DNA from 2 places in the Sphingobium sp. 3R8 genome. Region 1 is predicted to be linked to the other one. Evidence: predicted binding sites of a transcription regulator. Region 1 holds the regulator's gene; the other holds the start of a gene.

Region 1 (15,109 bases):
CTGGCCAGCGCCTTGGCGGCCAGGCTGCCTTCGGGACCACCCACGACCACGACGTCCTGCCCTTCGGCCGCCGCCTGGGCCATGTTCGGCGTCATTGCCGCCAGCGCCAGACCCATGATTACAGCGACCTTCTTCATCTCTCATGCCTCCAGAAAAAACTTCTCACTATAGCCAGAAGTATTTCATTTAGATGACATCAGGACAAGGGCGGATCGAACCAGCAAAAACGATTTTCTTTGCTTTAATTTCAATAATTTATAAATTTTACGCAAGACTGTCATAAAAGCGTAATCGAAAATCGTCGCAGATTGAAGATGATTCGAATCATCGATATCATACAATCGCTCGCACGCGGCGTACGCCGCTTGCCCATCATCGCGGGCATCCGCCACAGCGACTCCTTGTCGGACGATGCGGAATGCGCATCGCATATGCCATAACGATCGTGGAAAAGTCCGGAGGCTTCTGTTGCCCGGCGCCTCCGGGGGCCGCTGAATTCCCTTCTGTTGCCCGGTGGGTTCAACCGCGCTATTTTAGAGTAACGTCAGGCCGTGAGGCCCTCAGTTACGCTGCAATGGCGAGTGCTTCGTTATCGTTGGCACTTGTGAGTTTTGCACAGTTTAACGGCTTACACGGGCCGGGTAAAAATATCGCCTTTGAACACACGTCGATCCTAGTTCGGCCCCGTCAGGAAACCCCAAAGCGTTAAGCCATCGGGCCTTCTGGTGGAACCGCCGGGTACTGCCCCCGGGTCCGCTGCATCTATTATACGACACAATTTATCACCATAGCCGGGCGAACCCGGCGCGACCCATATGGCCCCACGCGACGGGTTTTTCAAGTCATGGACTTGCGGGATGCGGCCGGGACGATACATCGGCCCCATGTGCATCATGGCCATGGCCTGGGCGGCGCATCCGCGCTGGCGCCTCATCCTGATCGGCAATCGCGATGAATATCATGCGCGCCCCGCCGCCCCGCTCGCCCGCTGGGGCGACCGCAAGGGCCTGATCGCCGGGCGCGACCTGCAATCGGGCGGCACATGGCTTGGCGTATCGGAAGCGGGCCGGACCGCGATCGTCACCAATTTGCGTGGCTATGGCGGCCCGCAGCCGGACCGCGCCTCCCGCGGCGCGCTGGTGACGGACCTTCTGGCGGGCGACGGCGCCTATGCCGATGTCACACAGGCGCGGCTGGAGGATTTCAACCCGTTCAACCTGATTCTGGTCGAAGCCGATCGCGCCGATTTTCTCACCAATCGTCCGCAACCGCTGCGCACGCGGCTGACGCCGGGCCTGTATGGCCTGTCCAACGGCGCGCTCGACGCGCCATGGCCCAAGACGCTGGCGCTCAAAACCGCCTTGCTCGGTTGGCTGACCGAAGATGCCGATGACCCGGCCGCCCTGTTCGAGGCACTGCGCCGGGAAAACCTGCCCGACGCCGGCATCGCCCCCGCCACGCCCTCCGACGCCCCGGACGAAGCCGCCGCCTCCCCCATCTTCATCCGCAACCCGCTCTATGGCACGCGCTGCAGCACCGTCATCGCCGTCGATCGCGACGGTCGGGGCCAGATCGTGGAACGCCGCTTCGACCGCGACGGCGGCGATACGGGCGAAACCCGGCTCGGCTTCCGCTGGTGATGGCTAACCGCCCCTCCCCACTTCCCCCCGCCCTCATCCCGCGCTAAGGCTCTGCCCATGATCCTCGTCATCGACAATTATGACAGCTTCACCTGGAACCTGGTCCATTATCTGATGGAACTGGGCGCGCAGGTGGAGGTCGTCCGCAACGACGCCATTTCGGCGGGCCAGGCCCTGTCCAGCGGCGCAAAGGCGTTCCTGCTTTCGCCCGGTCCCTGCACCCCCAATGAAGCAGGCGTCAGCCTGGACCTCGTCGCGGCCTGCGCCGACGCGGGCGCGCCGCTGCTGGGCGTGTGCCTGGGTCACCAGTCGATCGGCCAACATTTCGGCGGCAAGGTGGTGCGCGGCGGGCTGATGCACGGCAAGACCTCGCCCGTCACCCATGACGGCACCGGCCTGTTCGCAGGTCTGCCCTCGCCCTTCACCGCGACCCGCTATCACTCGCTGATCGTGGAGGATATTCCCGACAGCCTGGTGGTGAACGCGACCAGCGAAGACGGATCGGTCATGGGCTTCCGCCACGCGACCCTGCCGATCCATTCGGTGCAGTTCCATCCCGAAAGCATCGCCACCGAACATGGCCATGACATGCTGGCCAATTTCATGGAGATTGCCGGTATTCCCGTGCGTCAGCGCGAAGCGGCCTGACCCTTCCTATCGGCGGCGATCGGTTTATCATAGGCGGATCGCTTTTCGAATGTTGCCATAATAGGAAACGCAATTTCAAAATCTGCGGGAAAAGTACGAAGCTAGGCACGCACGCCCTCTCGACTCCGCGCCCTCCCGCCGACTAAGGCAGGGGCGATGACACGCCTGCCCGATCCTTCCCTACCGCTCGCCCCCGACGCCGCAGCCCAGGCCTTCGACCTGCTGTTCGACGCCGACCTTCCCGAAGCGGACATTGCCGCCTTCCTCGTCACCATGGCGCGCCGGGGCGAAAGCGCGGTGGAGATCGCCGCCGCCGCCCGCGCCATGCGGGCGCGCATGATAACGGTCGGCGCGCCCGACGGCGCGATCGACGTCTGCGGCACCGGCGGCGACGGCCATCATACGCTGAACGTCTCCACAGCCGTCTCGCTCGTTGTCGCAGCGGCGGGCGTGCCCGTCGCCAAACATGGCAACCGCGCCGCCTCTTCCAAGGCTGGCGCGGCCGATACGCTGGAGGCGCTGGGCCTCGACCTCGATCGGGCCGCCGCCACCGCCGAAGCGACGCTGGCCGATCTCGGCATCTGCTTCCTCTTCGCCCAGAATTATCATCCCGCGCTCAAGCGGCTCGGCCCGATCCGCAAGGCGATCGGCGAACGCACGATCTTCAACCTGATGGGGCCGCTCGCCAATCCGGCCAGGGTTCGACGCCAGCTCATCGGCATCGCCCGGCCGGCCTATGTCCCCATCTATGCGCAGGCGCTTGCTGACCTGGGCGTCGATCATGCCATGATCATCTCCGGCGACGAAGGACTGGATGAACTCTCGCTCGCCAGCGGCAACGACATGGCGGAAGTAAAGGGCCATGACCTCGTCGCCATGCACCGCCTGACCGCCGCCGAACTGGGCCTCTCCACCCAGCCGGTCGAGGCGATCCGTGGCGGCGATGCCGCCCATAACGCCGCTGCGCTCCGCGCCCTGCTGCAAGGCGAACCGGGCGCCTATCGCCACGCTGTGCTGCTCAACGCGGCCGCAGCGCTTGTCGTCGCCGACGCCGTCCCCGATCTGCGCGAAGGCGTGGAGGAGGCCGCCGAAACCATCGATCGCGGCCTTGCCAACGCGCTCCTCAATTGCTGGATTGCCTATACATGACCAACAAGCTGATCGAAATCTGCGATTTCAAGCGTGAAGACGTCGCCCGCCGCCGGGCCGCGACCAGCGTGTCGGCGCTCCACGCCCGCGCGAGCGAGCAGACGCCCCCGCGCGGCTTCCGCCAGGCGCTGGACAATGCCGCCCGCACGGGTTTCGGCCTGATCGCGGAAGTGAAGAAGGCCAGTCCCTCCAAAGGGCTGATCCGCGCCGATTTCGATCCGCCCGCCCATGCGCGGGCCTATGCGGCCGGTGGCGCCGCCTGCCTCTCCGTCCTGACCGACGAACCCTATTTTCAGGGTCATGACGATTATCTGATGGCCGCCCGATCGGCCTGCGCGTTGCCGGTGTTGCGCAAGGATTTCCTGGTCGATCCCTGGCAGGTGCTGGAAAGCCGGTCGCTCGGCGCCGACGCGATCCTCATCATCGTCGCCGCGCTGGACGATGGCCAGATGCAGGAAATAGAAGACGCCGCCCTGGGCCTCGGCATGGACGCCCTGATCGAGGTGCATGACGAAGCCGAACTGGAACGCGCACTGAAGCTCCGCTCGCGCCTGATCGGCGTGAACAATCGCGACCTGCGCGATTTCAGCGTCGATTTCGCCCGCACCTATGAACTGGTGGGCAAGGCGCCCGAAGGCTGCACCTTTGTCGCAGAAAGCGGCCTGACCGGCCATGCCGATCTCGTCGCCATGGCCGATCATGGCGTGCGCTGCTTCCTGGTCGGAGAAACGCTGATGCGCCAGGCCGATGTCGAGGCGGCGACGCACAATCTGCTGACGGGCGCATGACCGGACTCACCCATCTGGACGACGACGGCGCGGCCCGGATGGTCGATGTCGGGGCCAAGGCGGTCACAGCACGCGAGGCCATAGCCTCCGGCCGGATCGACATGAGCGTGACGGCAGCCAGAGCCATCGCTGACGGCCTGGTGAAAAAGGGCGACGTGCTCGCCGTGGCGCGCGTGGCGGGCATCATGGCCGCCAAGCGCACCGCCGACCTTATCCCGCTCTGCCACCCGATCGCGCTGAGCGCCGTGACAGTCGATTTCTCCCTTGACGACAGCGGCGTCACCGTGATCGCCACCGCCCGCACAGCCGGCCAGACCGGCGTGGAGATGGAGGCGCTGACCGCGGCCTCCGTCGCGCTGCTTACCGTCTACGACATGGCCAAGGCGCTGGATAAGTCCATGATAATCGGCGGCGTCTGCCTGATCGCCAAAACCGGCGGCAAATCCGGCGACTGGCGGCGCACGCCATGAGTCTGCTGCCGGTGGCCGAAGCGCAGGCGCGCCTGTTCGCGCTCGCCCCGCGACTGGCGACCGAAACCGTGCCGATAACCGCCGCCGTCGGCCGCTGGCTGGCGCAGGATCTGGCGGCGCTGCGCAACCAGCCCTGGACCGACCTTTCGGCGATGGACGGCTATGCCGTGCGCGCGGCGGAGGCGCCCGGTCCCTGGCGCGTCACCGGCGAAAGCGCAGCCGGAACGGCTAACCTTCCGCTCTTGCCGCCCGGCGAGGCCAGCCGCATCTTCACCGGCGCGCCGCTGCCGCCCGGTGCCGACGCCATATTGATCCAGGAAAATGCGGCCCGCGACGGCGATCGGCTGACCGCCAGCGCCGATCCGCCGCCCGCCGGCCGCCATGTCCGTAGCGCCGCCTCCGACTTCGCGCAGGACGCCCTGTTGCTGGAGGCAGGCAGCCGCCTCGGTCCGGCGCAGATCGCGCTGGCCGTGCTGGGCGGTCATGGCGCCGTGCCGGTGGGTGGGCGGCCGATGGTCGCTTTGCTCTCCACCGGCAATGAACTGGTGCCGCCCGGCGCCCCGACGCCGCCGGGTTTCCTGCCTTCCTCCAACGCGCCGATGCTTGCCGCCCTGCTCGCCGCCCTGCCCTGCGACGTCATCGACCTCGGCATCGTACCGGACGATCTCGACGCCATGGCGGCCGCGCTCGACCGGGCGCGGACGGCGGACATCATTGTCTCGACCGGGGGCGCCTCCGTCGGTGACCATGATCTGGTGCGGCCCGCCTTCATTAAGGCGGGCGGTGCGCTCGATTTCTGGAAGATCAAAATGCGGCCGGGCAAACCGCTGATGGCCGGTCGCATCGGCGATACGCTGTTCCTGGGCCTTCCGGGCAATCCCGTTTCGGCTTTCGTCACGGCGACGCTGTTCCTGCTCCCGCTGGTCCGGCATCTGGGCGGCGCGCGCGATCCGCTTCCGCCCATGAGCGACGCGCCACTCGCCTCTCCTCTCCCGGCCACTGGCGATCGCGACGATTATCTCCGCGCCTGGCGCGGGCAGGACGGCATCGTGTCGGTGACGTCGCAGGACAGCGCCGCCACCGCCGCCATGGCGAAAGCCGACTGCCTGATCCTGCGCCCGGCCGGATCGCCAGCGGCCGCACCGGGCGATCGGGTGGTGATCCTGCCGCTGCCCTGACATGTTCGGTGCTTGACTAACCTTCATCTGTTTCCTATGCGTTCCTCATACGTTCCACGGAGGACCGCGATGTTGACGCCCAAGCAGCAGGAATTGCTGAGCTTCATTCAGACCCGATTGGACGAAGGCGGCGTTTCGCCCTCGTTCGAGGAAATGAAGGATGCGCTGGACCTGCGGTCCAAGTCCGGCATCCACCGGCTTATCAATGCCCTGGAGGAGCGCGGGTTCATCCGCCGCCTGCCCAATCGCGCCCGTGCGCTGGAAGTGCTGAAGCTGCCCGACGCGATGCATCGTGCGCCGGTGCCCGCGCCAGTCGTTGCGCTCAAACCCAAGGTCGCGGCGCCTATACCGATCGCCGCCAATGACGTGATCGAAATCCCGATGCACGGCCGGATCGCGGCCGGCGTGCCGATCGAGGCGATGGAGGGGCAGACCATGCTCTCCGTGCCGGCCGCGCTGTTGGGTGCGGGCGACCATTATGCGCTGGAAGTGTCGGGCGATTCGATGATGGAGGCGGGCATTCTCGACGGTGACTTCGCCCTGATCCAGCGCACCGACGTCGCGCGCGAAGGTCAGATCGTCGTGGCGTTGATCGACGAAGCGGAAGCCACGCTCAAATATTTCCGCCGCGAGGGCAGCCGCGTCCGGCTCGATCCGGCCAATTCCGCTTATGAACCGCAGATCTACGACCCGCGGCAGGTCCGCATCCAGGGCAAGCTGGCAGGGCTGCTGCGCCGCTATAATTGAGATTTGGGTCGTCCTGATCCACGGGGTGGGCGAACGATCCAGGGATGTGCGTCGCCGACTCGATGGACGGTGTGAACTTCGCCCTTTGCCAGGGTGATGGACAGGCCGCCGGTCCGTGCCAGCAACCGGCGGTCGATCTTCATCCAGCGCGGATGACACCAGCGCGGTAGCCCCCGATCGCTGACGACGATGTCCGCCGCGGCGCAATCGCGGGCGAAGTCGGACCGCTCGATCAGCACTGTGCTGCGGGTGAAGAGCAGCCGCCAGCTACGGCCATTGCCGTCCTTCACGCCGACAGCGCACAGATCGCGCGAACAGCGTGCGTCCGGCAAATCCGCGATCGCCGCCAGTTCGCCGTCATAACCTGCACTTTCCGACAGCACGTCCCGCACATAATCCCCCGCCCGATCGCGCAATATCGCCATGCCCTTTCCCGTCCGCACGGCGACATGCCGCCCGTCGCCGGTAATCAGGATATCGGGCGGCGCGGCGGTAAAGGTGACCGCCACGCCGATCAGCACCGGCGCAAGTCCCAGCCATCGCCACCCCGTCCGCCACAACAGGCACCAGAGCAGCCCGACGACCGTGATACCGAATAGCCCCATGCCCATGGTCGGCGCCAGCAATGTCGCCATCGGACTGGCCGCCACGCCATGGGCCAGTAACAGCAACAGGTTCAGCGCCTGCTGCGTCAACCACCAGAAAGGCGCGCCCAAGCCCGCGACATCCAGCACGAGCGCCAGCGCCTCCAGCGGCATGACGACGAAGGTGGTGAGCGGAATCGCGATCAGATTGGCGAAGGCGCCGAGCAGCCCCGCCTTGTGAAAATGGAACAGCGCGATCGGCATCAGCACCAGTTCGACAGCGATGCCAGTCGCCAGTGTGACCGCCAGGCCGCGTACAAGCCGACGAAACGCACCCTCGTCCCGCGCGGCGGCAAAGGCTCGGAAACGGGGATGCTCGGCCAGCGCCACCAGCGCCGTCACAGCGGCGAAGCTCATCTGAAAGCTCGGCCCGACCAGTGCTTCGGGCCACAGAAATAGCACCACCAGCGCGCCGGTCGCTACCAGACGCAAGGTCACCGCGTCCCGCCCCATGGCCAGCCCGCCCAGCACCAGCAGGGCGGCGACGCAGGACCGCACCGTCGGCACCTCCGCCCCGGTCAGCAACGTATAGCCGATCCCGGCCAGCGCGCCGCCCGCCGCCGCGATCAACATGAGTGGCCAACCCAGCGCCGCCCGCTGGCTCAGGGCCATCACCCGCATCAGCAGGAAGATGACCGCGCCGATCAGCGCCGTCACATGCAATCCGCTGATCGACAGAAGATGCGCCAGTCCGCCGCGCCGCATCGCCTCCGCATCGGCTTCGGGAATCGCGCCTTGGTCCCCGGTCGCCAGAGCGGCGGCGATCCCTTCGGCGGAACCGTCCACTTGCTCCAATATATGGCCGAACAACTGCGCCCGCAGCGGCGGCGAGGCAGTGGATGGGATCACTATCTCGACCGGCTTCAGCGCCTTGCCCGTCGCGCCGATCCCCTGGAAGTAGGCGCGCGCCGCAAAATCATAGCCGCCCGGAACGCTCGGCGGCGCGGGCGGCATCAAGCGCACGCGAAAGCGTAGCCGCGCGCCCTCGCCCAGCCCCGCCGGCACATCCGCGTCGGCGATATTCACCCGTATGACGGCCGGCAGATCGGGCGCGTCGACCGGGCGCAGCATGACGCGCACCATCGCCTGCGCCGGAACGGGGCGGATCGCGACAACATCGCCCGTCATTTGCACGAAGGTCGCCCGGACAAGCGGCGGCTGGCCCCACAGCATCGCCTTCCCCCAGACCAGCAGGCACCCCATGCAAGCCAGGATTGCACCCACGACCATCATCCGCCGCAACCGCCCGCCCACCGGCAACATCGCCCCGATACAGGCCATCGCCAGCGTGCCGCAGCAAAAGGCCAGCCAGGCCATGGCATGGGGCAGGATGAACCAGGCGGCGATCCCGCCACCCAGCGCGATCGGCACCCATAATCCGATCTGTTCGCGCTCGCGTTCCAGCCAGCGTTCGAGCCGGTCCAGCCGCACACGCGCCAACGCCGCCGGCCTCCCACCAAGGGAGGTTTGTCGTGGCTCAAAAGCCATGCTAGGGGGCGCAGCATCCATGGGTCAGCTAGGCGAATGTCAGGGAATATGACGGCAAGTGCAACGGAAATGAACAAGCCGGTGGTGACCCGTTTCGCCCCGTCCCCAACCGGGTTCCTGCATATCGGCGGCGCGCGCACCGCGCTGTTCAACTGGCTGTTCGCGCGCCACCATGGCGGCAAGTTCCTGCTGCGGATCGAGGATACCGATCGCGCCCGCTCCACAGAAGAAGCCGTGGCCGCGATTTTCGACGGTCTGGACTGGCTGGGCCTGGGCGGCGACGAACCCGCTGTCTTCCAGTTCGAACGCACGCCGCGCCATGCAGAAGTCGCCAACCAGCTTCTGGAAGCTGGCCACGCCTATCGCTGTTATGCGACGCCCGAGGAACTGGCCGAGCTGCGCGAACAGCAGCGCGCCGCCAAGCAGCCCATGCGCTATGACGGCCGCTGGCGCGACCGCGCGCCCGAAGATGCGCCGGAAGGTGCGCCCTTCGTGATCCGCATCAAGGCGCCGCGCGAAGGCGAGACCGTGATCGAGGACGCGGTGCAGGGGCGCGTGGTCGTGCAGAATGCCGAGCTGGACGACATGATCCTGCTCCGCTCCGACGGTACGCCTACCTATATGCTGGCCGTCGTCGTCGACGATCATGACATGGGCGTCACCCACGTCATCCGCGGCGACGATCATCTCAACAACGCCTTCCGCCAGCTCAGCATCATCAAGGCGATGGGTTGGGAAGAGCCGATCTACGCCCATATCCCGCTGATCCACGGATCGGATGGCGCGAAGCTGTCGAAGCGTCACGGCGCGCTGGGTGTGGACGCCTATCGCGACGAAATGGGCATGCTGCCCGAAGCGGTGCTCAACTATCTTCTGCGGCTGGGTTGGGGCCATGGTGACGAGGAGATCATCCCGATCGCCCGCGCCATCGACCTGTTCGATATCGGCGGCGTCGGCCGCTCGCCGTCGCGCTTCGATATCAAGAAGCTGGAAAATCTCAACGGCCATTATATCCGCGAAGCCGACGACGCGCGCCTCGCCGCGCTGGTGGCGCCACGGATCGAAAAGCGGCTTGAAATCGCTATATCGGATACCAATCTGTCACTGCTGACGGAAGCTATGGCTTCGCTGAAGCCGCGGGCCAAGAACCTTAATGAAATTGCGGAGGGAGCAGAATTTCTGTTCAAAAGTTGCCCGCTCGATTTTGACGAGAAGGCTACCGCTCTGCTAGACGACTCCGCGCGCGCGCTGCTCGATAAGACAGCCGACGCTCTCCAGTCCGTCCAGTCCTGGACGGTTGAAGCGATCGAAGACGTGATACGCCGCGTGGCAGAGGATGCCGACCTGGGACTGGGCAAGGTGGCGCAACCGCTTCGTGCGGCGCTCACCGGTCGCACGACCTCGCCGGGCATTTTTGATGTCCTCTTCCTGCTGGGGAAAGAGGGGAGCTTGGAACGATTGGCTGACGCAGGGCACGCAGCAGCCGGTTGATGACGTACAAGGAGAAAAACATGTCGGATAACACAGCCAATTTGACCGTTGGGGGAGACAGCAAGGACTATGCCGTCATGGACGGCACGGTCGGCCCGCAGGTCATCGACGTTCGCAAGCTCTATGCCAACACCGGCATGTTCACCTATGATCCGGGCTTCACTTCTACCGCAAGCTGCGAATCCGGCCTGACCTATATCGACGGTGACGCAGGTATTTTGCTCCATCGCGGCTATCCGATCGGCCAACTGGCCGAAGAATCCAGCTTCATGGAAGTCTGCTACCTGCTGCTGAACGGCGAACTGCCGTCGCAGAAGGAGCTGGAAGACTTCACCACCACGATCACGCGCCACACCATGGTGCATGAACAGTTGTCGGCATTTTTCCGCGGCTTCCGTCGCGATGCGCACCCGATGGCGATCATGGTCGGCGTGGTCGGCGCCCTGTCGGCCTTCTATCATGACTCGACCGACATCAACGATCCGGAACAGCGCCGCATCGCGAGCCACCGCCTGATCGCCAAGATGCCGACGATCGCCGCCATGGCGTATAAATATTCGGTCGGTCAGCCTTTCGTCTATCCGCGTAACGACCTGAGCTACACCGCCAATTTCCTGCGCATGACCTTCTCGGTCCCGGCGGAGGATTATGTCCCCGATCCGGTGATCGTGGACGCGATGGACAAGATCTTCATCCTGCACGCCGATCATGAGCAGAATGCATCGACCTCGACCGTGCGTCTTGCCGGTTCGTCGGGCGCCAACCCGTTCGCCTGCATCGCGGCCGGCATAGCCTGCCTCTGGGGCCCGGCGCATGGCGGCGCCAACGAAGCCGCGCTCAACATGCTGCGCGAAATCGGCACTGTCGATCGCATCCCCGAATATATCGCCCGCGCCAAGAACAAGGACGATCCGTTCCGCCTGATGGGCTTTGGCCACCGCGTCTACAAAAATTACGATCCCCGCGCGACCGTGATGCAGAAGACCGCGAAGGACGTGCTGGAGAAGCTGGGCGTCAACGACCCCGTTTTCGACGTCGCCAAGGAACTGGAGCAGATCGCGCTCAACGATCCCTATTTCGTCGAAAAGAAGCTCTACCCGAATGTCGATTTCTATTCGGGCGTGATCCTGTCGGCAATCGGCTTCCCGACCGAAATGTTCACCGTGCTCTTCGCGCTCGCCCGTACCGTCGGCTGGGTCGCGCAGTGGAACGAAATGATTTCCGACCCGGCGCAGAAGATCGGTCGTCCGCGTCAGCTCTATACCGGCCCGACGCAGCGCGACTATGTCGCGGTCGACAAGCGCTGATCGCCAGCGGACCAATATTGTTATGAAGAACGGCGCTCATTGGGCGCCGTTTTTTATGGCGATGCCCCGCCTTGAAACCGTGCGGCCGCCAGATCAGCCCCCGACCGGCAGCGACAGGATGAAGCGCGCCCCCTCGCCCGGCGCTCCGCCAATGCGAATGTCGCCATTCATCGCCCGGGCGAGGCGGCGGGAGATATAGAGGCCAAGCCCGCTGCCCCCGGCATCGTCGCGCCCCAGCCGCTCGAATTTCTCGAAAATGCGCTCGCGATCGGCCGGTGCGACACCCGCGCCCTGGTCGATCACAGCGATGCGCGCCTGACCGCTTTCCCATTCGGTCGCGATTCGCACCTGCGTTCCTTCCGGCGAATAGCGCACGGCATTGCCGATCAGATTGACCAATATCTGGAGTATCCGGCGAAATTCCCCCATCGCCAGCAAGCTCGCATCAGGGGCTGGCGCGACGATGGTGATCCGTCGATCCAGCGCCTTGACCGCCAGCAAGCCCGCGGCCCGGCGCCCCAGATCGGCCAGGTCGACTTCTTCGGCGACGACGCTGAAATCCGGGCGATCGATTGCCTGCAAATCAGCCAGATCGTCGACCAGCGCCATAAGATGCCGGCCCGCGGCCGCAATGTCGTTGGCATAGCCGGCATAATCAGGGCGGAGCGGCCCTTCGAGTTGCGCGCTGATCGTATCGGCGTTTGCGATGATGCGGCCCAGAGGCTGTCGCAGCGAGCGATCGAGCCGTCGCCCGAACTCGACAGGATACAAGGTCAGCGGCGCATCTTCCGCCACGGGCGCGACCACCGCTCTTTCCAGTGGGAAGGCGGTGCCACGATAGCCGGTCAATTGTCCGCCATGATCGAACATCGGAAAAGCCGACAGTCGAAAACGGCGCGCCATATCGCTCGCCATCACCGCCCGCTGATCGCGAAACGCGCATCGCTGGGCAAAGCCGCGAAGCATGGCCATGTCGCCGTCGCTATCCGCTTCCAGCTGGAAGTAGCTGGAAAAGCGCGCTCCCGGCACGGGCGGGTTGGTCGGCAGCGCACCGCTGTCGCCATTCCCCGCCAACACCATCTGGAACCGCAATTGGGTGTCGATCTGCCAGGTCCAGCCATCGGCCAACGCCGCCATATCGGCTTCGCGTCGGCCATCGTCGGGTGGTAGCGGCGCGGCTGGCCGTTCACGCCAGTCCACGACCGACAGACTGACGCCCTTGTCGCTTTCCGGCTTGGCCCGCACCCACATATCGATGTCGCCGCGCTGCGCCGCCGCCACGACCGGCCGCGACACCAGAACGCCCAGCCGCGCCGCCAGTCTGGCGATCGCCATCAATTGCGGCACCGCGAACGGCGCACCAAGATCCGCGCCGGCCTCTCTTTGCAGCGCCAGCAGCGGCGCGTCTGCGCTCAGCAAACGGCCGTCGGCCGACAGGGCCGCGCGAAGAATGCCGGGACGGGACGGCATGTTCATAGGGGGGCCACTGCGCGCAGATGGTCCAGTTTCGCACGCAAGGCGGCCGATGTCCGCAGGGCGGCGACCACATTGTCGGCCTGTTCCTGACTCAACGCGTGATAGCGATCCGCCTCGGTCACGATCGCCACATCGGACAGCGACGGACGCACCGGGCGCAACGCCAGCAGCAAATGCCGATAATCGGCACCCGACCCGCCCAGCGCCCGGCACAAGATAGCGACCTGCGACAGTGATCCCATCACCAGCATTTCGACCACCTGGACGCTCTCCAGCCGGAGCTGCCGCGCGATGACCGCAGCAAACAGCAGGAACCGTCGTCGTTCCAGCAAATGGCCCAACAGGTCGGGCGCGTCGGCCTCTTCCCCCATGCGACGCACTAATCGATCCGCCTGAACGATCGGACATGCTGCCTCGTCATGATCGGCCATCAATGCCCAGCCGGACCGGTCGAAGGCCGCCAGCAGCCGATCGTCGCCATCGACCATGGTCCGCTGCGCCACGACGGTCAGGCACGCAGCGACCATCCACATCAGTTCGGCGAAATGTTCGGCGGGAAGGTCGGGCTTCATCGGCGCGTCTTCCCCGCCGGCGGCAACCCACCGTGCCTCGGCCAGCGTCAGCCCCGACAAGGCGTCGCCCAGCAAAGGATCGTCGATCGAAAGCGCCGAGGCCCCATCGATTTCTTCCAGTTGTTCGACATCGGCCTGTCCAAACTGGCGAAGCATCATCGTGACGCCAGCGCGCATCTGCATATGCGCCAGCAGTCCGGGCCCGAGCAGGCTGGGATGCGCACGCACCATCGACCAGGCTACCGGAGCCGGCCACCGGTCCAGCGCCGCGGCGACATCGGGCGCATGTGCCAGCGACAGGCGCAGGGCCATCTCGATCGCGGTGATGCATCCGCCGACATGGCGACGCGTCTCGGCGATCAGGGCGTCGTGGCGCGTGTGTCCTTCTTCGGGAAAGAAAATCGCCAGATCAATGGCATGGCCGACCGGCACGGCGGACAAGCCGGCCATGACCCGCGCCATTGGCCAGCTGCCCGCCATGGCCGTACCGGTAAGGGACGAATAGGCGTTCATGCCGGTCAGCATAATCGCACGTCCTTAAAATGCACTAAACCGTGCCGGGGAAAATTGCTCAGTCGCTCTTGCGCAGCAGAATGGCGCCGACCGACGCGATCGCTAGCAAAATGGCGACACGGAAGCCTTCCGCCATCAGGCCGACAAAGCCCGTCAGGATCAGCAACAGCAGCGCCGTACCGGGCGTGAAGATCATCCACGACCGCGCCGCCGCGGTTCGCCCCCAGCGATCGGCCACCATCAGGATGCCGAGCAGCAGCACCAGATCGGCGGCCAAGGTCGTGCCACCGGCAAAGACCATCCCTGCCAGCACGGTCGCCGGCGCGCAGAAGGCGAACCATCCCATGAGCGGCGTCCGCAGCGCCAGATCGCCCAGCCGGTCGCTGATTTCCGACAGTAGCAAAGCACCCATCAACAGGCAGAATCCAGTCAGCGCCCAGCCCAGTTCGATCGGCACCAGCGCCACGGCGCCCAGCGCGATGGCAGCGATCCGCACCTGCAGCGCCGGGACCTGCATCCGCATCAGCGTCGGGCTGACGATTCGGGCCAACGGCGCCAGCAGATAATGTTCGATGCCACCACGCGAATGAGCGCGCGATGATCCGGCTGCGGTCACAGCCTGCGCGACCAAGTCGGCCTGCGCCTGGCTCTCGACCAGGGCGACCCGCCCTTCCAGCAGATCGTCCTGCGGCACGGTGATCCGTCTGGCGCCCTTTTGCACCGCCGTGCGCACCAAAGTCAGCGCCAGATCCCAGTCCCCGATCATGTCGAGCGTGCCGAAAAGCAAGTCCGGACTGATCCGCGCCAGGCCCGCCCAGCGTTGCCCCGCGTCGATCCGTTCGAACGGCGCACTGGCGCGGCTGTCGTCCGTCACCAGCATGGCGTTGCCCTGGGCCGCGCCGATGCCGTCGAAATGCGACTGTGATACTATTGCACCATCCGCCACCAGCAGTACGTCGCTATCGCGTGGCGCATCGCGCACCATCGACACCATATCC
Region 2 (15,109 bases), on a different contig from region 1:
CAGGAGAAGAGCAGGAAAAAAGCGACCGCGAAGCAACATGGCAGATCCTCTACTGGACTTGATATTGGCCTTGATCGTGGGCGTTCGAACGCTCGACCGGCTGTTTGGACCCAGCCCGATTATCAGGATTGTGGTTAAATTCCAGTGAGCGGATCGCCCGATTCGTCGCATTTCCGCGCCCGCGGATCCGTCGGGACGACAGGACGCTACGGCAACAGGGCCGGAGAGCGGACGATGCGAGACGAAAAAAAAGCCGCCCCGAAGGACGGCCTTGAAGTTTTAGGAGAGGATGCCTGAAAGGCGGGTTCCTTTTGCGGTGCAGCGCATATTGTCGCAAATGCGAAACATGGTAGGACGATTGCGTTTTCTGCAATCGTTATCCGTTGACACGCTTTCCGTAAGGGAAAGTGGCAGAAAAAAACTGATAGCGATACCAAATTATAGGATGTCGATAGGCGCTTTTCAGGCTGACACCACCCGGATGACACCCGAATCGGCCAGTTGCGCATCCATTTGCGCGATCAGTCGCGCCAGTCCTGCCTCGTCGGCTGATTCGGCGCGCGCCACCAGCGCAGCCTCGGTATTGGATGCCCGCAGTAGCCACCAGCCATCGTCGGTGCGGACCCGCACGCCGTCGATGGCGCAGATATCGGCGCCTGCGGCCTGAAGGCGCGCAAGGATATCGGCCACCACCGCGAACTTGCGCGATTCCGCCACAGGGAAGCGCCATTCCGGCGTGATCACGCTGGTCGGCATCCCATCGTGCAACGCGCTCAGGCTCCGCCCCAGCGATCCCACGGCGCGGATCAGGCGGACGGCGGCATAGAGGCCGTCGTCATAGCCGGGATACTCGTCGGCGAAAAACAGATGGCCGGTGGTTTCGCCACCCAACGGGCTGCCAATCTGCTTCATTCTGGACTTGATATGGCTGTGACCGGTCTTCCACATGTCGGGCCGTCCGCCCAGCGCGGTGATGCGGTCGAACAGGGTCTGGCTGGCCTTCACATCCGCCACGACCGGCGCGCCCGGCCGTTTTTCCAATATGATCTGCGCGAAGAGTCCGAGCAACTGGTCGCCCGCGATTGTCCGGCCCAGCCCGTCGATCACGCCGATCCGGTCGCCATCACCATCGAAAGCCACGCCGAAATCGAGCTGTTTGGCAAGGACGAGCGCGCGCAGATCGGCCAGATTCCGCTCCTGGGAAGGATCGGGATGATGATGGGGAAAATGGCCGTCTATATCGGTGAAGAGCAGATGATGCTCACCGGGCAGGAGCTGCGCCAGCTTCTCCACCACCGGCCCGGCGGCGCCATTGCCCGCGTCCCAGCCGATGCGAAGCGCCGGGCCGTCAAAACCCTGCATCATGCGCGCAACATAGGCATCCATGACATCGACCGTTTCGACATGCCCCGCGCCGCTTTCCCAGTCGCCCGCCGCCGCCAGGGCGCCCAGCCGCTGAATATCGTCGCCGAAAAAGGGCGCGTGACGGTGGACCAGCTTGAAGCCATTCTGGTCGCCGGGATTATGGCTGCCGGTTATCTGGATGCCGCCATCCACATCGCTCGCCATTTCGGCATGATATAGCATCGGCGTCGGGCCAAGGCCGATGCGCCGCACGCCGATGCCGGTCGCGGCCAATCCCGCGACCAGTGCCTTTTCCAGCATCGGCGAACTGAGTCGCCCGTCATAACCGACCGCGATATGCCGTCCGCCGGCGCGGGCGACGATCGTGCCGAAGCTGCGGCCCAGTGCCCAGGCGTCGGCGACATGCAGCGTGTCACCCACCCTGCCGCGCAGATCATAGTCGCGCAGCAGCGTCGGGTCGAAACGATGGGTCAAAGCGGGGTCTGGTCATCGAGCAGCAGGTCGCGCGCGGCATTGATCTGGGCGGCAAGCGCTTCGGTGCCCCCTTTGTCGGGGTGGACCGAGGCGATCAGGCGGCGATGGGCGGCGCGGATCGTGGGCGCGTCGGCATCGGGACCAACGCCCAGCAGGGCGCGCGCTTTCGCGACGTCAGCATCCGCCTGCGGGGGTGAGGCGGGCGCTGCGGGGCGTTTGCGCACCTTCACCTTCGCCTTGGCATTGCCCTGCTTCGCGAAGAAGAGCGCCGCGCCGATCAACAGGGGCGCGCCGATCACCGGCTTGCCCTTGGCCGCGAGCACCGCGCCCACCAGCGCCGCCCCCAATGCCATGCCATCCTTTGCCGTCATGCGTTGCAGCTTTCCCGTCCAGATGAGCCAGATCGCCACGGCGGCCAGCGCAAGAGCGAACATGCCCATCAGGCCGCGCCGAGCAGATCCACAGACGTCATGCCATCGCGCGTCGGCAGGGCGAGCCCCGCCACCATCTCGCGCAATTCCTGGCGCGCGGCGATATGGCTGACCCCCAGTTCGCCCAGATGCCCCTTGTCGAGCAAGGTCAGGCCCGAGGGAAAGAGTTCGCGGAAGATGACGCGTTCCGACAGGCCGGGAATGACGCGGAAGCCGACGCGGCGGGACAATTCCATCAGCGCGTCGCCCACGCGCTTCTTGTTGCGCGCGTCATGATGCTGGACACGGTTGCGCAGCACCACCCAGTCGATCGCGACGCCGTCGACCTTTGCCCGCGTCTTGCGCGCTTCGAAGATGAGTTCGGAATAGAAGGACAGGCGACGGACCTTGAAGGTTTCCGGGTCGACCTGGCCGATCAGGTCGAAATCGACGAAACTGTCGTTCATCGGCGTGACCAGCGTGTTGGCGTGGGGCGCGAGATGCCGGGCATAGATATCGTCGCGGCCGGGCGTGTCCACGACCAGGAAATCCTTGTCCGCCGCCAGCGTGACGACCTGATCGTCCAGCGCGGCGATGCTGTCGCCGGTGAAGACGGCGAAATCGGGCGTGGGCAGGTCGATGCTGCGGCGGCGCGCGGTATCGAGGCGATTTTCCATATAGCGGGTGACGGTGCGCTGGCGCGGATCGAGGTCGATCATGCCGACGCGATGACCGAGCGCGCTCAAGGCGATGGCGGTGTGGACCGCCGTGGTCGACTTGCCGGTGCCGCCCTTTTCATTGGCGAAGACGATGAGATGCGGCTGCGGATTGCCCATTGACCCCAGATAACCCCGTTGATTGTCGCAATGTTTGTTGACGGTCGCGCCGGCACGAGCCTAGCAGGACACCCCTATCCTGTCGCCCTTATCGGAGCCGTTCCTTCCGTGCAAACGCTGCGTGACCTGCCCGCCCTTCGTGCCGCCGTCGATGCGCTGAAAAGCGATGGAAAACCGCTGGTCCTGGTGCCTACCATGGGCGCGCTGCATGACGGGCATATGGCGTTGGTGGAGGAAGCGCGGCGGCACGGACGGCATGTCGTCGTATCGATCTTCGTCAATCCCCGACAGTTCGGGCCGAACGAGGATCTCGACGCCTATCCCCGGCGCGAGGCGAAAGATGCGCAGTTGCTGGCGGCAGCCGGCATCGACATCTTGTGGATGCCCACCGTCGATGTCATGTACCCGGCCGGCTATGCCACCAATATCGGCGTGTCGGGGGTCAGCGAAGGGCTGGACGGCGCGGCGCGGCCGGGCCATTTCGATGGCGTGTCCACGGTCGTCGCCAAGCTGTTCAACCAGGTGCGGCCCGATGTCGCGATTTTCGGCGAGAAAGATTATCAGCAACTGGCGGTGATCCGGCGGATGGTGATCGACCTCGATCTGGGAATCGAGATTGTCGGGATGCCGACCCAGCGGGCCGAGGATGGCCTCGCCCTCTCCTCCCGCAATGCCTATCTCAGCGAAGATGAGCGCAAGGCGGCGCTGGCCCTGCCCCGCGCGCTGGGCGAGGCGAAGCGACAGATCGAGAGGGGCGAACCGGTCGATGGCGCGCTGGCCAGGGCGATCGCGACGCTGGCGGCGCATGGCTTCGATCCGATCGACTATGTGACGCTGTGCGACGCGGCGACGCTGGAACCGATGGCCGTGCTGGACCGCACGGCGCGGCTGCTGGGCGCAGCGAAGCTGGGCAAGACCCGGCTGATCGACAATATCGCGGTCGATCCGGCTTAACTTCGCACTTCCCGCTTATACCGCCTTCAGCGGCGGTCCCCCTCCCCAGACAGCTTTGGGGAGGATTTAGAAGGGCTTCACGATCACCGCGATGACGATCACCGCGGCGGCGATGCCGGGGATTTCGTTCATCATGCGCAACTGCTTGTCGCTGAGCGGACGCTGGCCCCGCGCCAGCTTCTTGGCATAGCCCGCAATCCAGCCATGATAGCCCGACAGGCCGAGGACGAAGAGCAGTTTCAGGTGGAACCAGCCGAAATGCCAGGCGCCGATTTCCACCATCAGCATCAGCCCGAACAGCCAGACCAGCACCAGCGACGGGTTGAGGATGATCTTGAGCAACCGTCCCTCGCGCTCGATCCATCTTTTGTCCTCAGGCGAGCCTGGCACGGTTTCCTGATGATAGACGAAGAAACGCGGCATCATGAACAGCCCCGCCATCAGGAAGATGACGAAGATGACATGGGCGGCCTTCACCCAGAGATAGGCGGCGCCGAGATAGGCCATCAGGCGTAAACTCCCTTAAGCGATGTCACGTCAGACGGCTCGCCAATCGCAACATCATGATCGTCGCACATAGCTAATGAGCGCTTCGACATGCGCAATGGGCGTGTCGGGCAAAATGCCATGACCCAGGTTCATGATATGCGGCCGGTCGGCGAAGGCGGCGCGGATCCTGTCGACCGCTTCCTCCACCGCGCGGCCGCCCGCGATCAGCGCCAGCGGATCGAGATTGCCCTGCACCGGCATGCCTTGCGGCAGCGCCGCGTTGGCCCAGTGCGGATCGATGGTTTCGTCGACGCCGACCGCATCGACCCCGGTCTGGGCGGCATAATCGGCCAGTTTCGCGCCGGCGCCCTTGGGGAAACCGATGATAGGAATATCGGGGTGCAGCGCCTTGAGCTGCGCAACGATGCGCTTGTTCGGCTCGATCACCCAGCGCTGGAATTGCGCGGGCGACAGGCTGCCGGCCCAGCTGTCGAACAGTTGCACCGCTTCCACGCCCGCGTCGATCTGGCCGGAGAGATAGACGACGGTTGCGTCAATGATCGCGTCGATCAGCGCGGCGAAGCGATCGGGTTCCTTATAAGCCATGCGGCGGGCGAGGCCATGATCCTTGCTGCCCTGCCCCGCCACCATGTAGGTTGCGACGGTCCAGGGACTGCCCGCAAAGCCCAGGAAAGTGACCGCAGGGTCCAGCGCCGCCTTCACCTGCCGCACCGTCTCGTAGACCGCCTCGAAGCGGCTATAATCGGGCGTCAGCGCGGACAGGTCGGTTTCGGCAAGGATCGGGGCGAGACGCGGGCCTTCTCCAGCCTCGAACCAGAGATCCTGTCCCATGGCGTAGGGGACGATCAAAATGTCGGAAAAGAGGATCGCACCATCGAAGCCGAAGCGGCGCAAGGGCTGGAGCGTCACTTCGGCCGCGGCCGGGCTGTCATAGACCAGTTCCAGGAACCCGCCCTTCTCCGCCCGCAGTGCCCGATATTCCGGCAGATAGCGTCCGGCCTGGCGCATCAGCCACATGGGCGGAACGGTGGGACGATCCCCCAGTAGGACGGCCATGAGCGGTTTGGCGGGACGGTCGCTCGGCGCGTCAGGGCTCATCTATAGTCTCTCTTATTATTAAGATTCAAAAAGGATGATGGAGATAGTAGGGCGGTTGGCAGCGGGGTTTATGCGTTGCGCCCCGATTTGCCAACAGCTTGACTCAGGGACGCCGCGCTTTGCCGTCCGAGTCACCATGGTCATCCACGCTATCCACAGGCTGTGGATGAAAATACGGGTCTGTTGGGGGCATGTGGATAAGATTCCCGGCTCCGGGGATGGCGGAAAGGCGTGTTTTTATCCCCTATTTCATCCCTTGCTTTATCCACAGCCTGCCCACAGAGATAGGCCCATGGCGCGCATCCACCTGCATCTCCTGTCTGACTCCACCGGCGAAACGCTGGAGAATATCGCCAAGGCGGCGATCGGCCTGTTCGAAAATGTCGAGGCGATCCGGCATTTCTGGCCGATGGTGCGGTCCGATGTCCATCTCGACCGGATCATGGAGGAAATCAGCGCCAATCCCGGCCTCGTCCTCTTCACCCTGACCAACCATCCCCTGCGCAAGCGGCTGGAGACGCGCTGCCGCGCGCTCGGCCTGCCCCATGTAGCGGCGCTCGACAGCGTGGCCGACGCCCTGTCCAACATATTGGGGCAGGAGACGCGGACCCGGCCGGGGCGCAAGCATATATTGGACGAAGCCTATTTCGCCCGGATCGAGGCGATTCAGTTCACCATCGCCCATGACGATGGCGTGGGGCATGAAAATTGGGAAGAGGCCGATATCGTGCTGGCCGGGGTGTCGCGCGCGTCCAAGACGCCGACGTCGATCTACCTCGCCAATCGCGGCTACAAGACCGCCAATATCCCGCTGGTCCCGGAATCGCCGCCGCCGCGCAATCTCTATAGCCTCAAGCATCCCATGGTCGTCGGGCTGACCGTCAGCCCCGAACGGCTGATCCAGATACGCCGCAACCGGCTGCTCTCGCTCAACCAGGCGCCCGAAACAGCCTATGTCGATAATGAGAAGGTGCAGGAGGAACTGGCTTTCGCCCGGCGCATGTTCGCCGACAATGGCTGGCCGGTGATCGACATGACCCGGCGATCGATCGAGGAGGCCGCCGCGGCCATCATCAACCTGTTCAACGATCGCGAACTGGCGGAAGGCGTGGAGGCATGATCGTGCTGGCGTCCCAGAGCGCGAGCCGCAGGGCGATGTTGACCGCCGCCCAGGTGCCGTTCGAAACCCTCTCGCCCGGCGTCGACGAGGAGGCCGCCAAGGACGCGCTCCGCGCCGACGGGCTGGACGCGCGCGCGCTGGCCGATGCGCTGGCGGAGTTGAAGGCGCTGAAGGTGTCGCGTCGGGTGCCGGGCGCGCTGGTGCTGGGCTGCGACCAGACGCTGAGTATCGGCGATGGCGCGGATCGCGGCGCCATGATCGACAAGGCAGTGGATCGCGCCGATGCGACACGGATATTGCAGCTATTGTCGGGCCGGGTCCATCATCTGCACAGTGCGGCGGTGATGGTGCTGAACGGCGAACCGATCTGGCGCCATATCGAGCGGGTACGGATGACGGTGCGGCCTTTGTCCGACGCGTTCATCGCCGCCTATCTCGATAGTGACTGGGAGGAACTGCGCTGGTGCGTGGGCTGCTACCGGATCGAGGGACCGGGCGCGCAGTTGTTCAGCAAGGTCGAGGGCAGCCAGTTTGCGATTCAGGGCTTGCCGTTGCTGCCGCTGCTTGACTTTCTGCGCGTGCGCGGCGTTTTGGCGGCATGAGCGATACCCTCCCCTATGCTGAGGTCATCGGTGATCCGATCGACCATAGCAAATCCCCCCTGATCCATAATTTCTGGCTGAATGCGCTGCATATCGAGGCGGAATATAGGAAGACCCATGTGACGCCGCAGGGGCTGGCCGCCTATTTCCTGATGCGGCGCAGCGATCCCGACTGGCTGGGCTGCAACGTCACCTTGCCCCACAAGATCGCGGTGATGGACTATGTCGACGATCCGGGTGGAGTGCGGGAACGGATCGGCGCGGTCAACACCATCGCCAGCGAAACCGGCGGGCCGCTGATCGGCACCAATACCGACGCGGGTGGCTTCCTCCAGCCGCTGCTGCGCGACAAGTGGAAGGGGCAGAGCGCCGTGATCGTCGGATCGGGCGGCGCAGCGCGGGCGATCCTGTTCGCGCTGTCCAGTCTGGGCGTGCCGGACATCAGCATCATGGCGCGCGACGTCGGCAAGGCGCAGGCGCTGTTCGACCGCAGCGGCACGCCGGGTCGGGCGATCGCCATGGATGACCGGGTGCCCACCGCCGACCTGCTGGTCAATTCGACCTCGCTCGGTATGGTCGGCCAGCCGGTGCTGGAGCTGGACCTTAGCTTTTTGGCGGAGGACGCGACGGTCTATGACATCGTCTATGCGCCGCTGGAAACCGGGTTGCTCAAGGCGGCAAAAGCGCGCGGTCTGAAAACGCTCGACGGCCTGGAAATGTTGATTGGGCAGGCAGCGCTCGCCTTCGATATCTTCTTCGACGCGCAGGCGCCCCGCGATCTGGACGAGGAATTGCGCGCGCTGCTGCTCGCGGCGGACTGATGAAAGTCTATGGCCTGACCGGATCGATCGGCATGGGCAAGTCGGCCGTGGCGGCGATGCTGCGGCGCGAAGGCGTGCCCGTGTTCGATGCCGATGCGCAGGTGCATCGGCTGCAGGGGCGGGGCGGCGCGCTGCTCCCCGCGATCGAGGCGCGCTTTCCCGGCACCACCGGGCCGAACGGCGTCGATCGCGCGAAGCTGGGCGCGGCGGTGTTCGGCCATCCGCAGGAGCGGCGGGCGCTGGAGGCGATCGTCCATCCCGCGGTGCAGGCGGCGCGGCGGCTGTTCCTGCGCCGGCACCGGTCGCGCGCATTCGTGGTTCTAGACATTCCGCTATTGTTCGAAACCCAGGGGCAGAAACGGCTGGACGGCGTCATCGTCGTCACCGCGCCGGCATGGAAACAGCGCAAGCGCGTCCTGGCCCGGCCAGGCATGACCGCAACGAAATTCCGCCAGATTCTGACGTTGCAGACGCCCGATGCGGAAAAGCGGCGGCGGGCGGACCATATCATCCACACCGGCGCAACCTTCACCGACACCCGCGCGCAGGTGCGGCGTCTCGCCGCTTGCCTTGACGCGCAGACAGGTCGATAAGGGTTGGCCCACAGAGTCGATTGAAGAGGGCGATGCGCGAGATCATTTTCGACACCGAAACGACAGGATTCGATCCGGCGTCCGGCGACAGGCTGGTCGAGATCGGCTGCATCGAACTGATCAACCGGGTGCCGTCCGGTCGCACCTTCCACGCTTATTATAATCCGCAACGCGATATGCCCGCCGCCGCCGAAGCAGTGCATGGCCTGTCGAGCCATTTCCTGTCGGACAAGCCGCTGTTCCACACCGGCGCCGCCGACCTGCTCGCCTTTCTGGAGGATAGTCCGCTGGTCGCGCATAATGCGCGGTTCGACTTCGGCTTCCTCAATCATGAATTGCGGCGCTGCGGCCATGCCGACGTGTCGATGGATCGCATGATCGATACGGTGGCGATCGCCCGGACGCTGCATCCCGGCGCCAAGCACAGCCTGGACGCGCTCTGCACCCGCTACGGCATCGACCGCAGCCATCGCGTCAAGCATGGCGCTCTGCTCGACGCCGAATTGCTGGCGCAACTTTATATCGAACTGACCGGCGGCCGTCAGATCGGCCTGGGTCTGGCACAGGAGGAAGAGAAAGAGATCGTCGGGGTGGAACTGTCGGCTGGCGCCGTGGTTCGCCCTGTTCGTCCTGCACGCGTCTTTACAGCCAGCGCGCAGGAGCTGGAACGGCATGCGGCGTTCATCGCGACGCTCACCAAGCCGCTCTGGCTGGAGGAGGCCTGAGACAAGCCGGTCCCTGACTGGTCCTCATGTCTCCACACCAACCGGGTCGCCTTCCTGGCGACCCGGCAAGAATAAGGAGAAGGCATATGGACATTCGCATTTCCGGGCATCAGGTCGAAACGGGTGAGGCGCTCAAGAGCCATGTCACCGACCGTTTGGAGGCGATGGCCGAGAAATATTTCTCCCGCACGATTTCCGCTCATGTGACCTTTCGCAAGGCGCCCCATGGCGCCTTCCACTGCGATATCGTGTGCCATGTCATGACCGGCCTGATCCTGAAAGGAGCCGGCGAAGCGCAGGAGGCGCATCCATCCTTCGACCAGGCGTCCGACCGTATCGAAAAGCAATTGCGTCGCTATATGCGCCGCCTCAAGGATCGCAGCAGTCAGGCGGCCGCAGCCGAAGCACAGCGGACCAACGGTTATAGCGTCGATGATATCGACGGCGCCGGCTACACCATCTTCGCCGGTCATGCGGAGGACGAGGAAGAAGCCGCCGATGCGCCGCTGATCGTGGCGGAAACCCGCGTCGACATTCCCGAAGCCAGCGTTTCGGACGCAGTGATGATGCTGGACCTGCGCAACACCAATGCGCTGTTGTTCCTTAATGCCGGCACATCGGCCTATAACATGGTCTATCGTCGCCATGACGGGACCATTGGATGGGTCGAGCCCCGTGGCTGACGCCATGGGTGGTGACTGGGTCGGTCCGCGCGGCTGACCCCACGCCCGGCCCCGGCCGCCTGTTGACCTGATGGTGCGGGCGGCTTATGGGGCCGGGCTTTCATTGTCCGAGGAAAGCGCGAAGACTTCGCCCGCGCGGCTCGGCCGTTTCGGATTGACCATGGTTCATTTCAACGACATCGTTTCGCCCGAAGCGCTCGCCACGGGCCTGTCGGCGAACGGCAAGAAACAATTGTTCCAGAAGATCGCCGGGCTGGCCGCCTGCGCCTATGATCTGGATGCCGACGAAGTCGGTGACGCCCTGTTCGAGCGTGAGCGGCTGGGGTCGACCGGCTTTGGCGGCGGCGTCGCCATTCCCCATGCGAAGATCGCTGGCCTGTCCAAGATGTGCGGCGTAGTCGTGCTGCTCGATCCGGCGGTGCCGTTCGACGCGGTGGACGAGGCGCCGGTCGACGTCGTCTTCGCCCTGTTGTCGCCGGTGGACAGTGGCGCGGAGCATTTGAAGACGCTGGCGCGCGTGTCGCGCTATCTGCGCGATGAAGGCCAGGTGGCCCGGCTGCGCGGCGCTCAGTCGACCGGCGCGCTCCATGCGCTGCTGGCGGGCGGCGGGGCGCGTGACGCAGCCTGAGCTGCACCCCGGCAGCGGCGCGAGCGGCGAAGCGGCGCATTTTCGCGCACTGGAGAATCTCTATCGTTCGGCGCCGATAAACCGGCTGTTCCGGTCGGACCTCACCATCCGTGAACCGGGCCGCTCTGTGATCGATTTCGACGTCGACGAAAGCCAGTTCCACGCCGCGGGCGCGGTACATGGCACCGTCTATTTCAAGATGCTGGACGATGCGGCCTTTTATGCCGCCAACAGCCTGGTCAGCGACCGTTTCCTGCTGACCACCGCCTTCAACCTGCTGTTCACCCGTCCGATCGCGCCGGGCCGGATTCGCGCCGAGGGCCGCTGGATCAGCGGCAAGCGCCGGGTCTATGTCGCCGAAGCGAGCCTGATCGATTCCGATGGCGAAGAGGTCGGGCGCGGCACCGGCACCTTCATGCGATCGCAATTTCCGCTCTCCTCGCTGCCGGGCTATGGCGCCTGAAGCCCGGCTTACCAGCGCAATGCTGGTGGGTGCATTGCGGCGGCGGGTCGCGGCCGCGGGCGGCTTTGCCACGATCCTGGTAAGAGGCGACGCGATCAGCGGTGTGATTCTGGTCCAGACCATGGAGAAAGGCCAGGAATCGGGTCTTTTCGAGCGGGTGTCGAACTTTGCTGGGGGTCATGCGTTGATGCGCTGTGGTCCTTCGGTCGAAGAGGGGTCTGAGGCGCTCGCCCTTTATGTGGCGCGCCGGCGCAGGTCGGACCCCGACCTGTGGATAATAGAACTCGACATCCCGGAAGCGGAACGGTTTGCCGCTGAAACACTCTGCTGATCGTTGACTCATCGCAATGGTTTGGGCACAGGCCGCCCACGCCAACGCGCAGGTTGCCGAATTCGCCCATTGGGGGGCGGGGCCGGTAAACACGCAGACGGGGGGCGGCCGAACGTCATAGAATATGTATTGAAAACGACGTTGCTGGCCAATAACCGCATGTTTTTGAGTAGTAATGAGTTTTCGTCTGAAAGCTGCCATCGCCGCAGCCTTTGCCCTGTCCGCCGCCGCGGCGGTCACGACGTCCGACATGTCGATCGCTGGCGAATCGATCGCCACGGCCACCTCTCTCCCCCGGACGTTCCCGCAAACGTCTCCGACTGGCGCGCAGTCCGCCGTCATTTTCGCCGCGCCGCGTGAAGTCACGCAGCCGCTGGCATCGGCCAACAAGGCCACAACCGAATTTTCCACCGATTCCGACACGCAGGCAACCAGCCTCGCTGCTCTGGTCGACGCCCAGGGCGCACCCGAGGAGCTGGAAGGCGACATGCATTGCCTGGCCGGCGCGGTCTATTTCGAATCCAAGGGCGAAAGCCTGGAAGGCCAGCTGGCCGTCGCCCGCGTCATCATCAACCGGGCCAAGTCCGGCCGCTTCGCCGACAGCCTGTGCGGCGTCGTCTATCAGCCCAGCCAGTTCAGCTTCGTGCGGGGCCATTCGATGCCGGCCGTACGCGCCGACAGCCGTAGCTGGCGCGAAGCCGTCGCCATCGCCCAGATCGCGATGAACGACAGCTGGGACAGCCGCGCGGAAGGCGCGCTCTTCTTCCACGCCCGCCGGGTTTCGCCGGGCTGGGGCAAGGCCAAGCTGGCGATGATCGACAATCATATCTTCTATCGGTGAGGAGCGGGCGCGGGAACGCGCCGGTTCGCGATAGCGAAAGCGTCAGGCCGGTTCGGTTCGTCCGAATCGGCCTTTTCATTTGTTCCTGTCCTGTTCTAAGATGGGCCGATGAATAGCGCCCCTGTCGACACCTGTTCGCCGCTGACCGACGGCACCGCAATGGCGGTGGCGCGCGGCACGTTGCGGCTCTTCTTCCGCCACGACATGAGCGGTATATTGGAAGTGCCGCTGCCCAACGGGCGCCGCGCCGACATCATGGCGATCGACGGCGCGGGACGGCTGACCATCGTCGAGATCAAGTGCAGCCGCGCCGATCTGCTGGGCGACATGAAATGGCCCGACTATTTCGACTATTGCGACCGCTTCTTCTGGGCGGTGCCGGCGGGGTTCGACCTTGGCCCGTTCGAGAGCGAGGCGCTGTGGCCGACGCGCACTGGTCTGATCGTCGCGGACCAATATGACGCTGAACTGGTGCGCCCGGCCCCGGTGGAGCCGCTGGCGGCGGCTCGGCGCAAGGCGGAGACGCTGCGCTTCGCCCGGCGCGCCGCCCGGCGGTTGACGGCGCTCAGCGATCCGGACCATGCGGCCGAGCTGGGCTGGGGAGGTTGAAGGCCATAGACGACCATTCTTGGTCACCGACTGTCGTAACTCCTGCGAAGGTCGTTGAGAGTCACGCGCCTCTTAACGACCTTCGCTGGCATGACGTTGGGTAAAGCCGACCTTCCGCGTCCCCTAAAACACCGGGCCTTGTACCGGCCCCTTGGGCGCGGCTGCGGGTTTGGCGGCGTCGAGCGCTTCGGTGAGGCCGGGGGTGCGGCCGTCGCGCTTGGCATAGTCGCGGGCGGACATGCCGGCGATGGTGTCGCGCTTCTCCGGATTGGCGCCCTGCGCCACCAGCAGGCGGACCAGACCGACGTCGCGCAGCTGCACCGCGCGGATCAGCGGGGTTTCGCCGCTGTCATTCACCTTGTCGACCTGCGCCTTGTAGGCGAGCAGCGTGCGCACGCCTTCCTCGAACCGGCCCTGCACCGCATCCATCAGCGGGCTGTTGCCGTCATTGTCGGTCAGGTTGGGATTGGCGCCCTTCGACAACAGGAAGGTCAGCCAGGTTCCATCGCGCCGGGCGACGAGGATGTGCAGCGCATTTTCGCCGGTCGATACGTCGCGGCTGTTGATGACGGTGGAGCCGGGTTTCTGGAGCAGGTTGGTGACCTTCTCCCCATCCTTGTCCTTCACCGCCTTCAGAAAATTGTAATTGTCCGAAAATTGCGCCTGGGCGGGACCGGGAACCAGCAGCGCCAGCGCCAGCGAACCCAGCAATGCGGAAAAAAGCTTCGTCTTCATCATGCGCCCCGTTGCATTTGCAAATCGCGTCCTAGCAGGGCATGGCTGGCCATGCCATGAACAAAGACGTCGCCCCATCCATCCTGCCTTCCATCGCCCTGCCCTTCCTCGCCTTGCTGGCTGCCTGCAATATGGGTGCTGGCGGGAATGCATCAAGCGGCGACAGCGAACAGGGCGAATTGATCGGCGCGCGGATCGGCGCGCCCTTCACCCTGACCAACCAGGACGGCAAGCCGACCCATTGGGACGATTATAAGGGCCAGTATCGGCTGGTCTATTTCGGCTATACCTATTGCCCGGACGTCTGCCCGGTCGATCTGCAACGGATCATGCAAGGGTTCGCGCAATTCGAGAAGGACAGGCCGGCCCTGGCCGCCAGGGTCCAGCCGATGCTCATCAGCGTCGATCCGCAACGCGATACGCCCGCCGTGCTCAAAACCTATGTCGCGGCCTTCCATCCGCGCCTGATCGGCCTCACCGGCACAAAGGATCAGATCGCCAAGGTCGCCAAGGATTTCGTGGTGATCTATAATCCCGAGGAAGGGTCTGGAAAGGCCGGGGGCGCGAGCGACTATATGGTCAGCCACAGCCGCACCCCCTATCTGTTCGACGGCGAGGGCAAGCCGGTGGCGCTGGTGCCGGTGGACGATCCCGCCACGGCGGACGTGGACGAAGGCGCGCCGGACAAAGTGGTCGCCTTCCTGGAAAAATGGGTCAAGTGACGCACTTCTGGGAAAAACCGCTTAACAAGCTCGACAAGGCCGAGTGGGAAGCCCTGTGCGATGGCTGCGGCAAATGCTGTCTGCACAAGGCCGAGGATGAGGAGACGGGGCGGATCTATCCGACCAATGTCGCCTGTCGCCTGCTCGACCGGCAGAGCGGGCAATGCAGCAATTACAAGGACCGGCGAACGTTCGTCCCGGATTGCGTGCGGCTGACCCCGGCCAAGGTCAGGCAGATCGGCTGGCTGCCCAGAACATGCGCCTACCGGCTGCGTGAAGAGGGACTGCCGCTGCCTGACTGGCATTATGTGATCTGCGGCGACCGGGAAGCGGTGCATCGGGCGCAGGAATCGGTGCGCGGCTGGACGATCGCGGAGGCCGATGCGGGCGATTGGGAAAACCATCTTGTCGACCGCGAACTCTGATCCCGATGCGGCGATCCTGATCGATGGCGTGGCCATGCCGGTGCTGGTGCGCCGATCGGCGCGGGCGCGGGCCTACCGGCTGACGATCGACAGCACGCGCGGGGCGTTGCGCCTGTCGCTGCCGGCGCGGGCAAACCTGAAAAAGGCGCTCGGCTGGGCGCAGG

What was found. Region 1 encodes LexA, which represses DNA repair genes until DNA is damaged. Its sites were predicted from a motif close to GTTCCNCNCTTGTTCT; they were not measured.
Region 2: a site for LexA is predicted at 12,536-12,551, ahead of K9B33_RS03235 (MmcB family DNA repair protein). Genes of this name have one in related genera too.

What each region holds. Positions count from the first base shown of each region.
Region 1 covers NZ_JAIQXR010000001.1:279,503-294,611, reverse strand. The annotation lists gene K9B33_RS01420 (tetratricopeptide repeat protein) at 1-137, opposite strand, end outside; gene K9B33_RS01415 (hypothetical protein) at 183-392, opposite strand; RNA gene ssrA (transfer-messenger RNA) at 493-845, opposite strand; gene K9B33_RS01405 (NRDE family protein) at 885-1,640, shown strand; gene K9B33_RS01400 (anthranilate synthase component II) at 1,698-2,288, shown strand; gene trpD (anthranilate phosphoribosyltransferase) at 2,445-3,437, shown strand; gene trpC (indole-3-glycerol phosphate synthase TrpC) at 3,434-4,225, shown strand; gene moaC (cyclic pyranopterin monophosphate synthase MoaC) at 4,222-4,695, shown strand; gene glp (gephyrin-like molybdotransferase Glp) at 4,692-5,873, shown strand; gene lexA (transcriptional repressor LexA) at 5,943-6,620, shown strand; gene K9B33_RS01370 (ComEC/Rec2 family competence protein) at 6,611-8,752, opposite strand; gene gltX (glutamate--tRNA ligase) at 8,822-10,243, shown strand; gene K9B33_RS01360 (citrate synthase) at 10,264-11,550, shown strand; gene K9B33_RS01355 (sensor histidine kinase) at 11,644-13,026, opposite strand; gene K9B33_RS01350 (DUF2336 domain-containing protein) at 13,023-14,123, opposite strand; gene K9B33_RS01345 (hypothetical protein) at 14,170-15,109, opposite strand, start outside.
Region 2 covers NZ_JAIQXR010000002.1:242,546-257,654, forward strand. The annotation lists gene K9B33_RS03150 (OmpP1/FadL family transporter) at 1-39, opposite strand, end outside; gene pgmG (phosphoglucomutase/phosphomannomutase PgmG) at 463-1,839, opposite strand; gene K9B33_RS03160 (J domain-containing protein) at 1,836-2,279, opposite strand; gene K9B33_RS03165 (division plane positioning ATPase MipZ) at 2,279-3,085, opposite strand; gene panC (pantoate--beta-alanine ligase) at 3,194-4,039, shown strand; gene K9B33_RS03175 (CopD family protein) at 4,106-4,546, opposite strand; gene hemE (uroporphyrinogen decarboxylase) at 4,601-5,647, opposite strand; gene K9B33_RS03185 (pyruvate, water dikinase regulatory protein) at 5,940-6,767, shown strand; gene K9B33_RS03190 (Maf family protein) at 6,764-7,369, shown strand; gene aroE (shikimate dehydrogenase) at 7,366-8,190, shown strand; gene coaE (dephospho-CoA kinase) at 8,190-8,783, shown strand; gene dnaQ (DNA polymerase III subunit epsilon) at 8,816-9,508, shown strand; gene hpf (ribosome hibernation-promoting factor, HPF/YfiA family) at 9,595-10,191, shown strand; gene K9B33_RS03215 (PTS sugar transporter subunit IIA) at 10,352-10,819, shown strand; gene K9B33_RS03220 (PaaI family thioesterase) at 10,779-11,282, shown strand; gene K9B33_RS03225 (DUF1491 family protein) at 11,302-11,613, shown strand; gene K9B33_RS03230 (cell wall hydrolase) at 11,789-12,454, shown strand; gene K9B33_RS03235 (MmcB family DNA repair protein) at 12,563-13,063, shown strand; gene K9B33_RS03240 (ankyrin repeat domain-containing protein) at 13,187-13,801, opposite strand; gene K9B33_RS03245 (SCO family protein) at 13,840-14,520, shown strand; gene K9B33_RS03250 (YcgN family cysteine cluster protein) at 14,508-14,945, shown strand; gene K9B33_RS03255 (M48 family metallopeptidase) at 14,902-15,109, shown strand, end outside.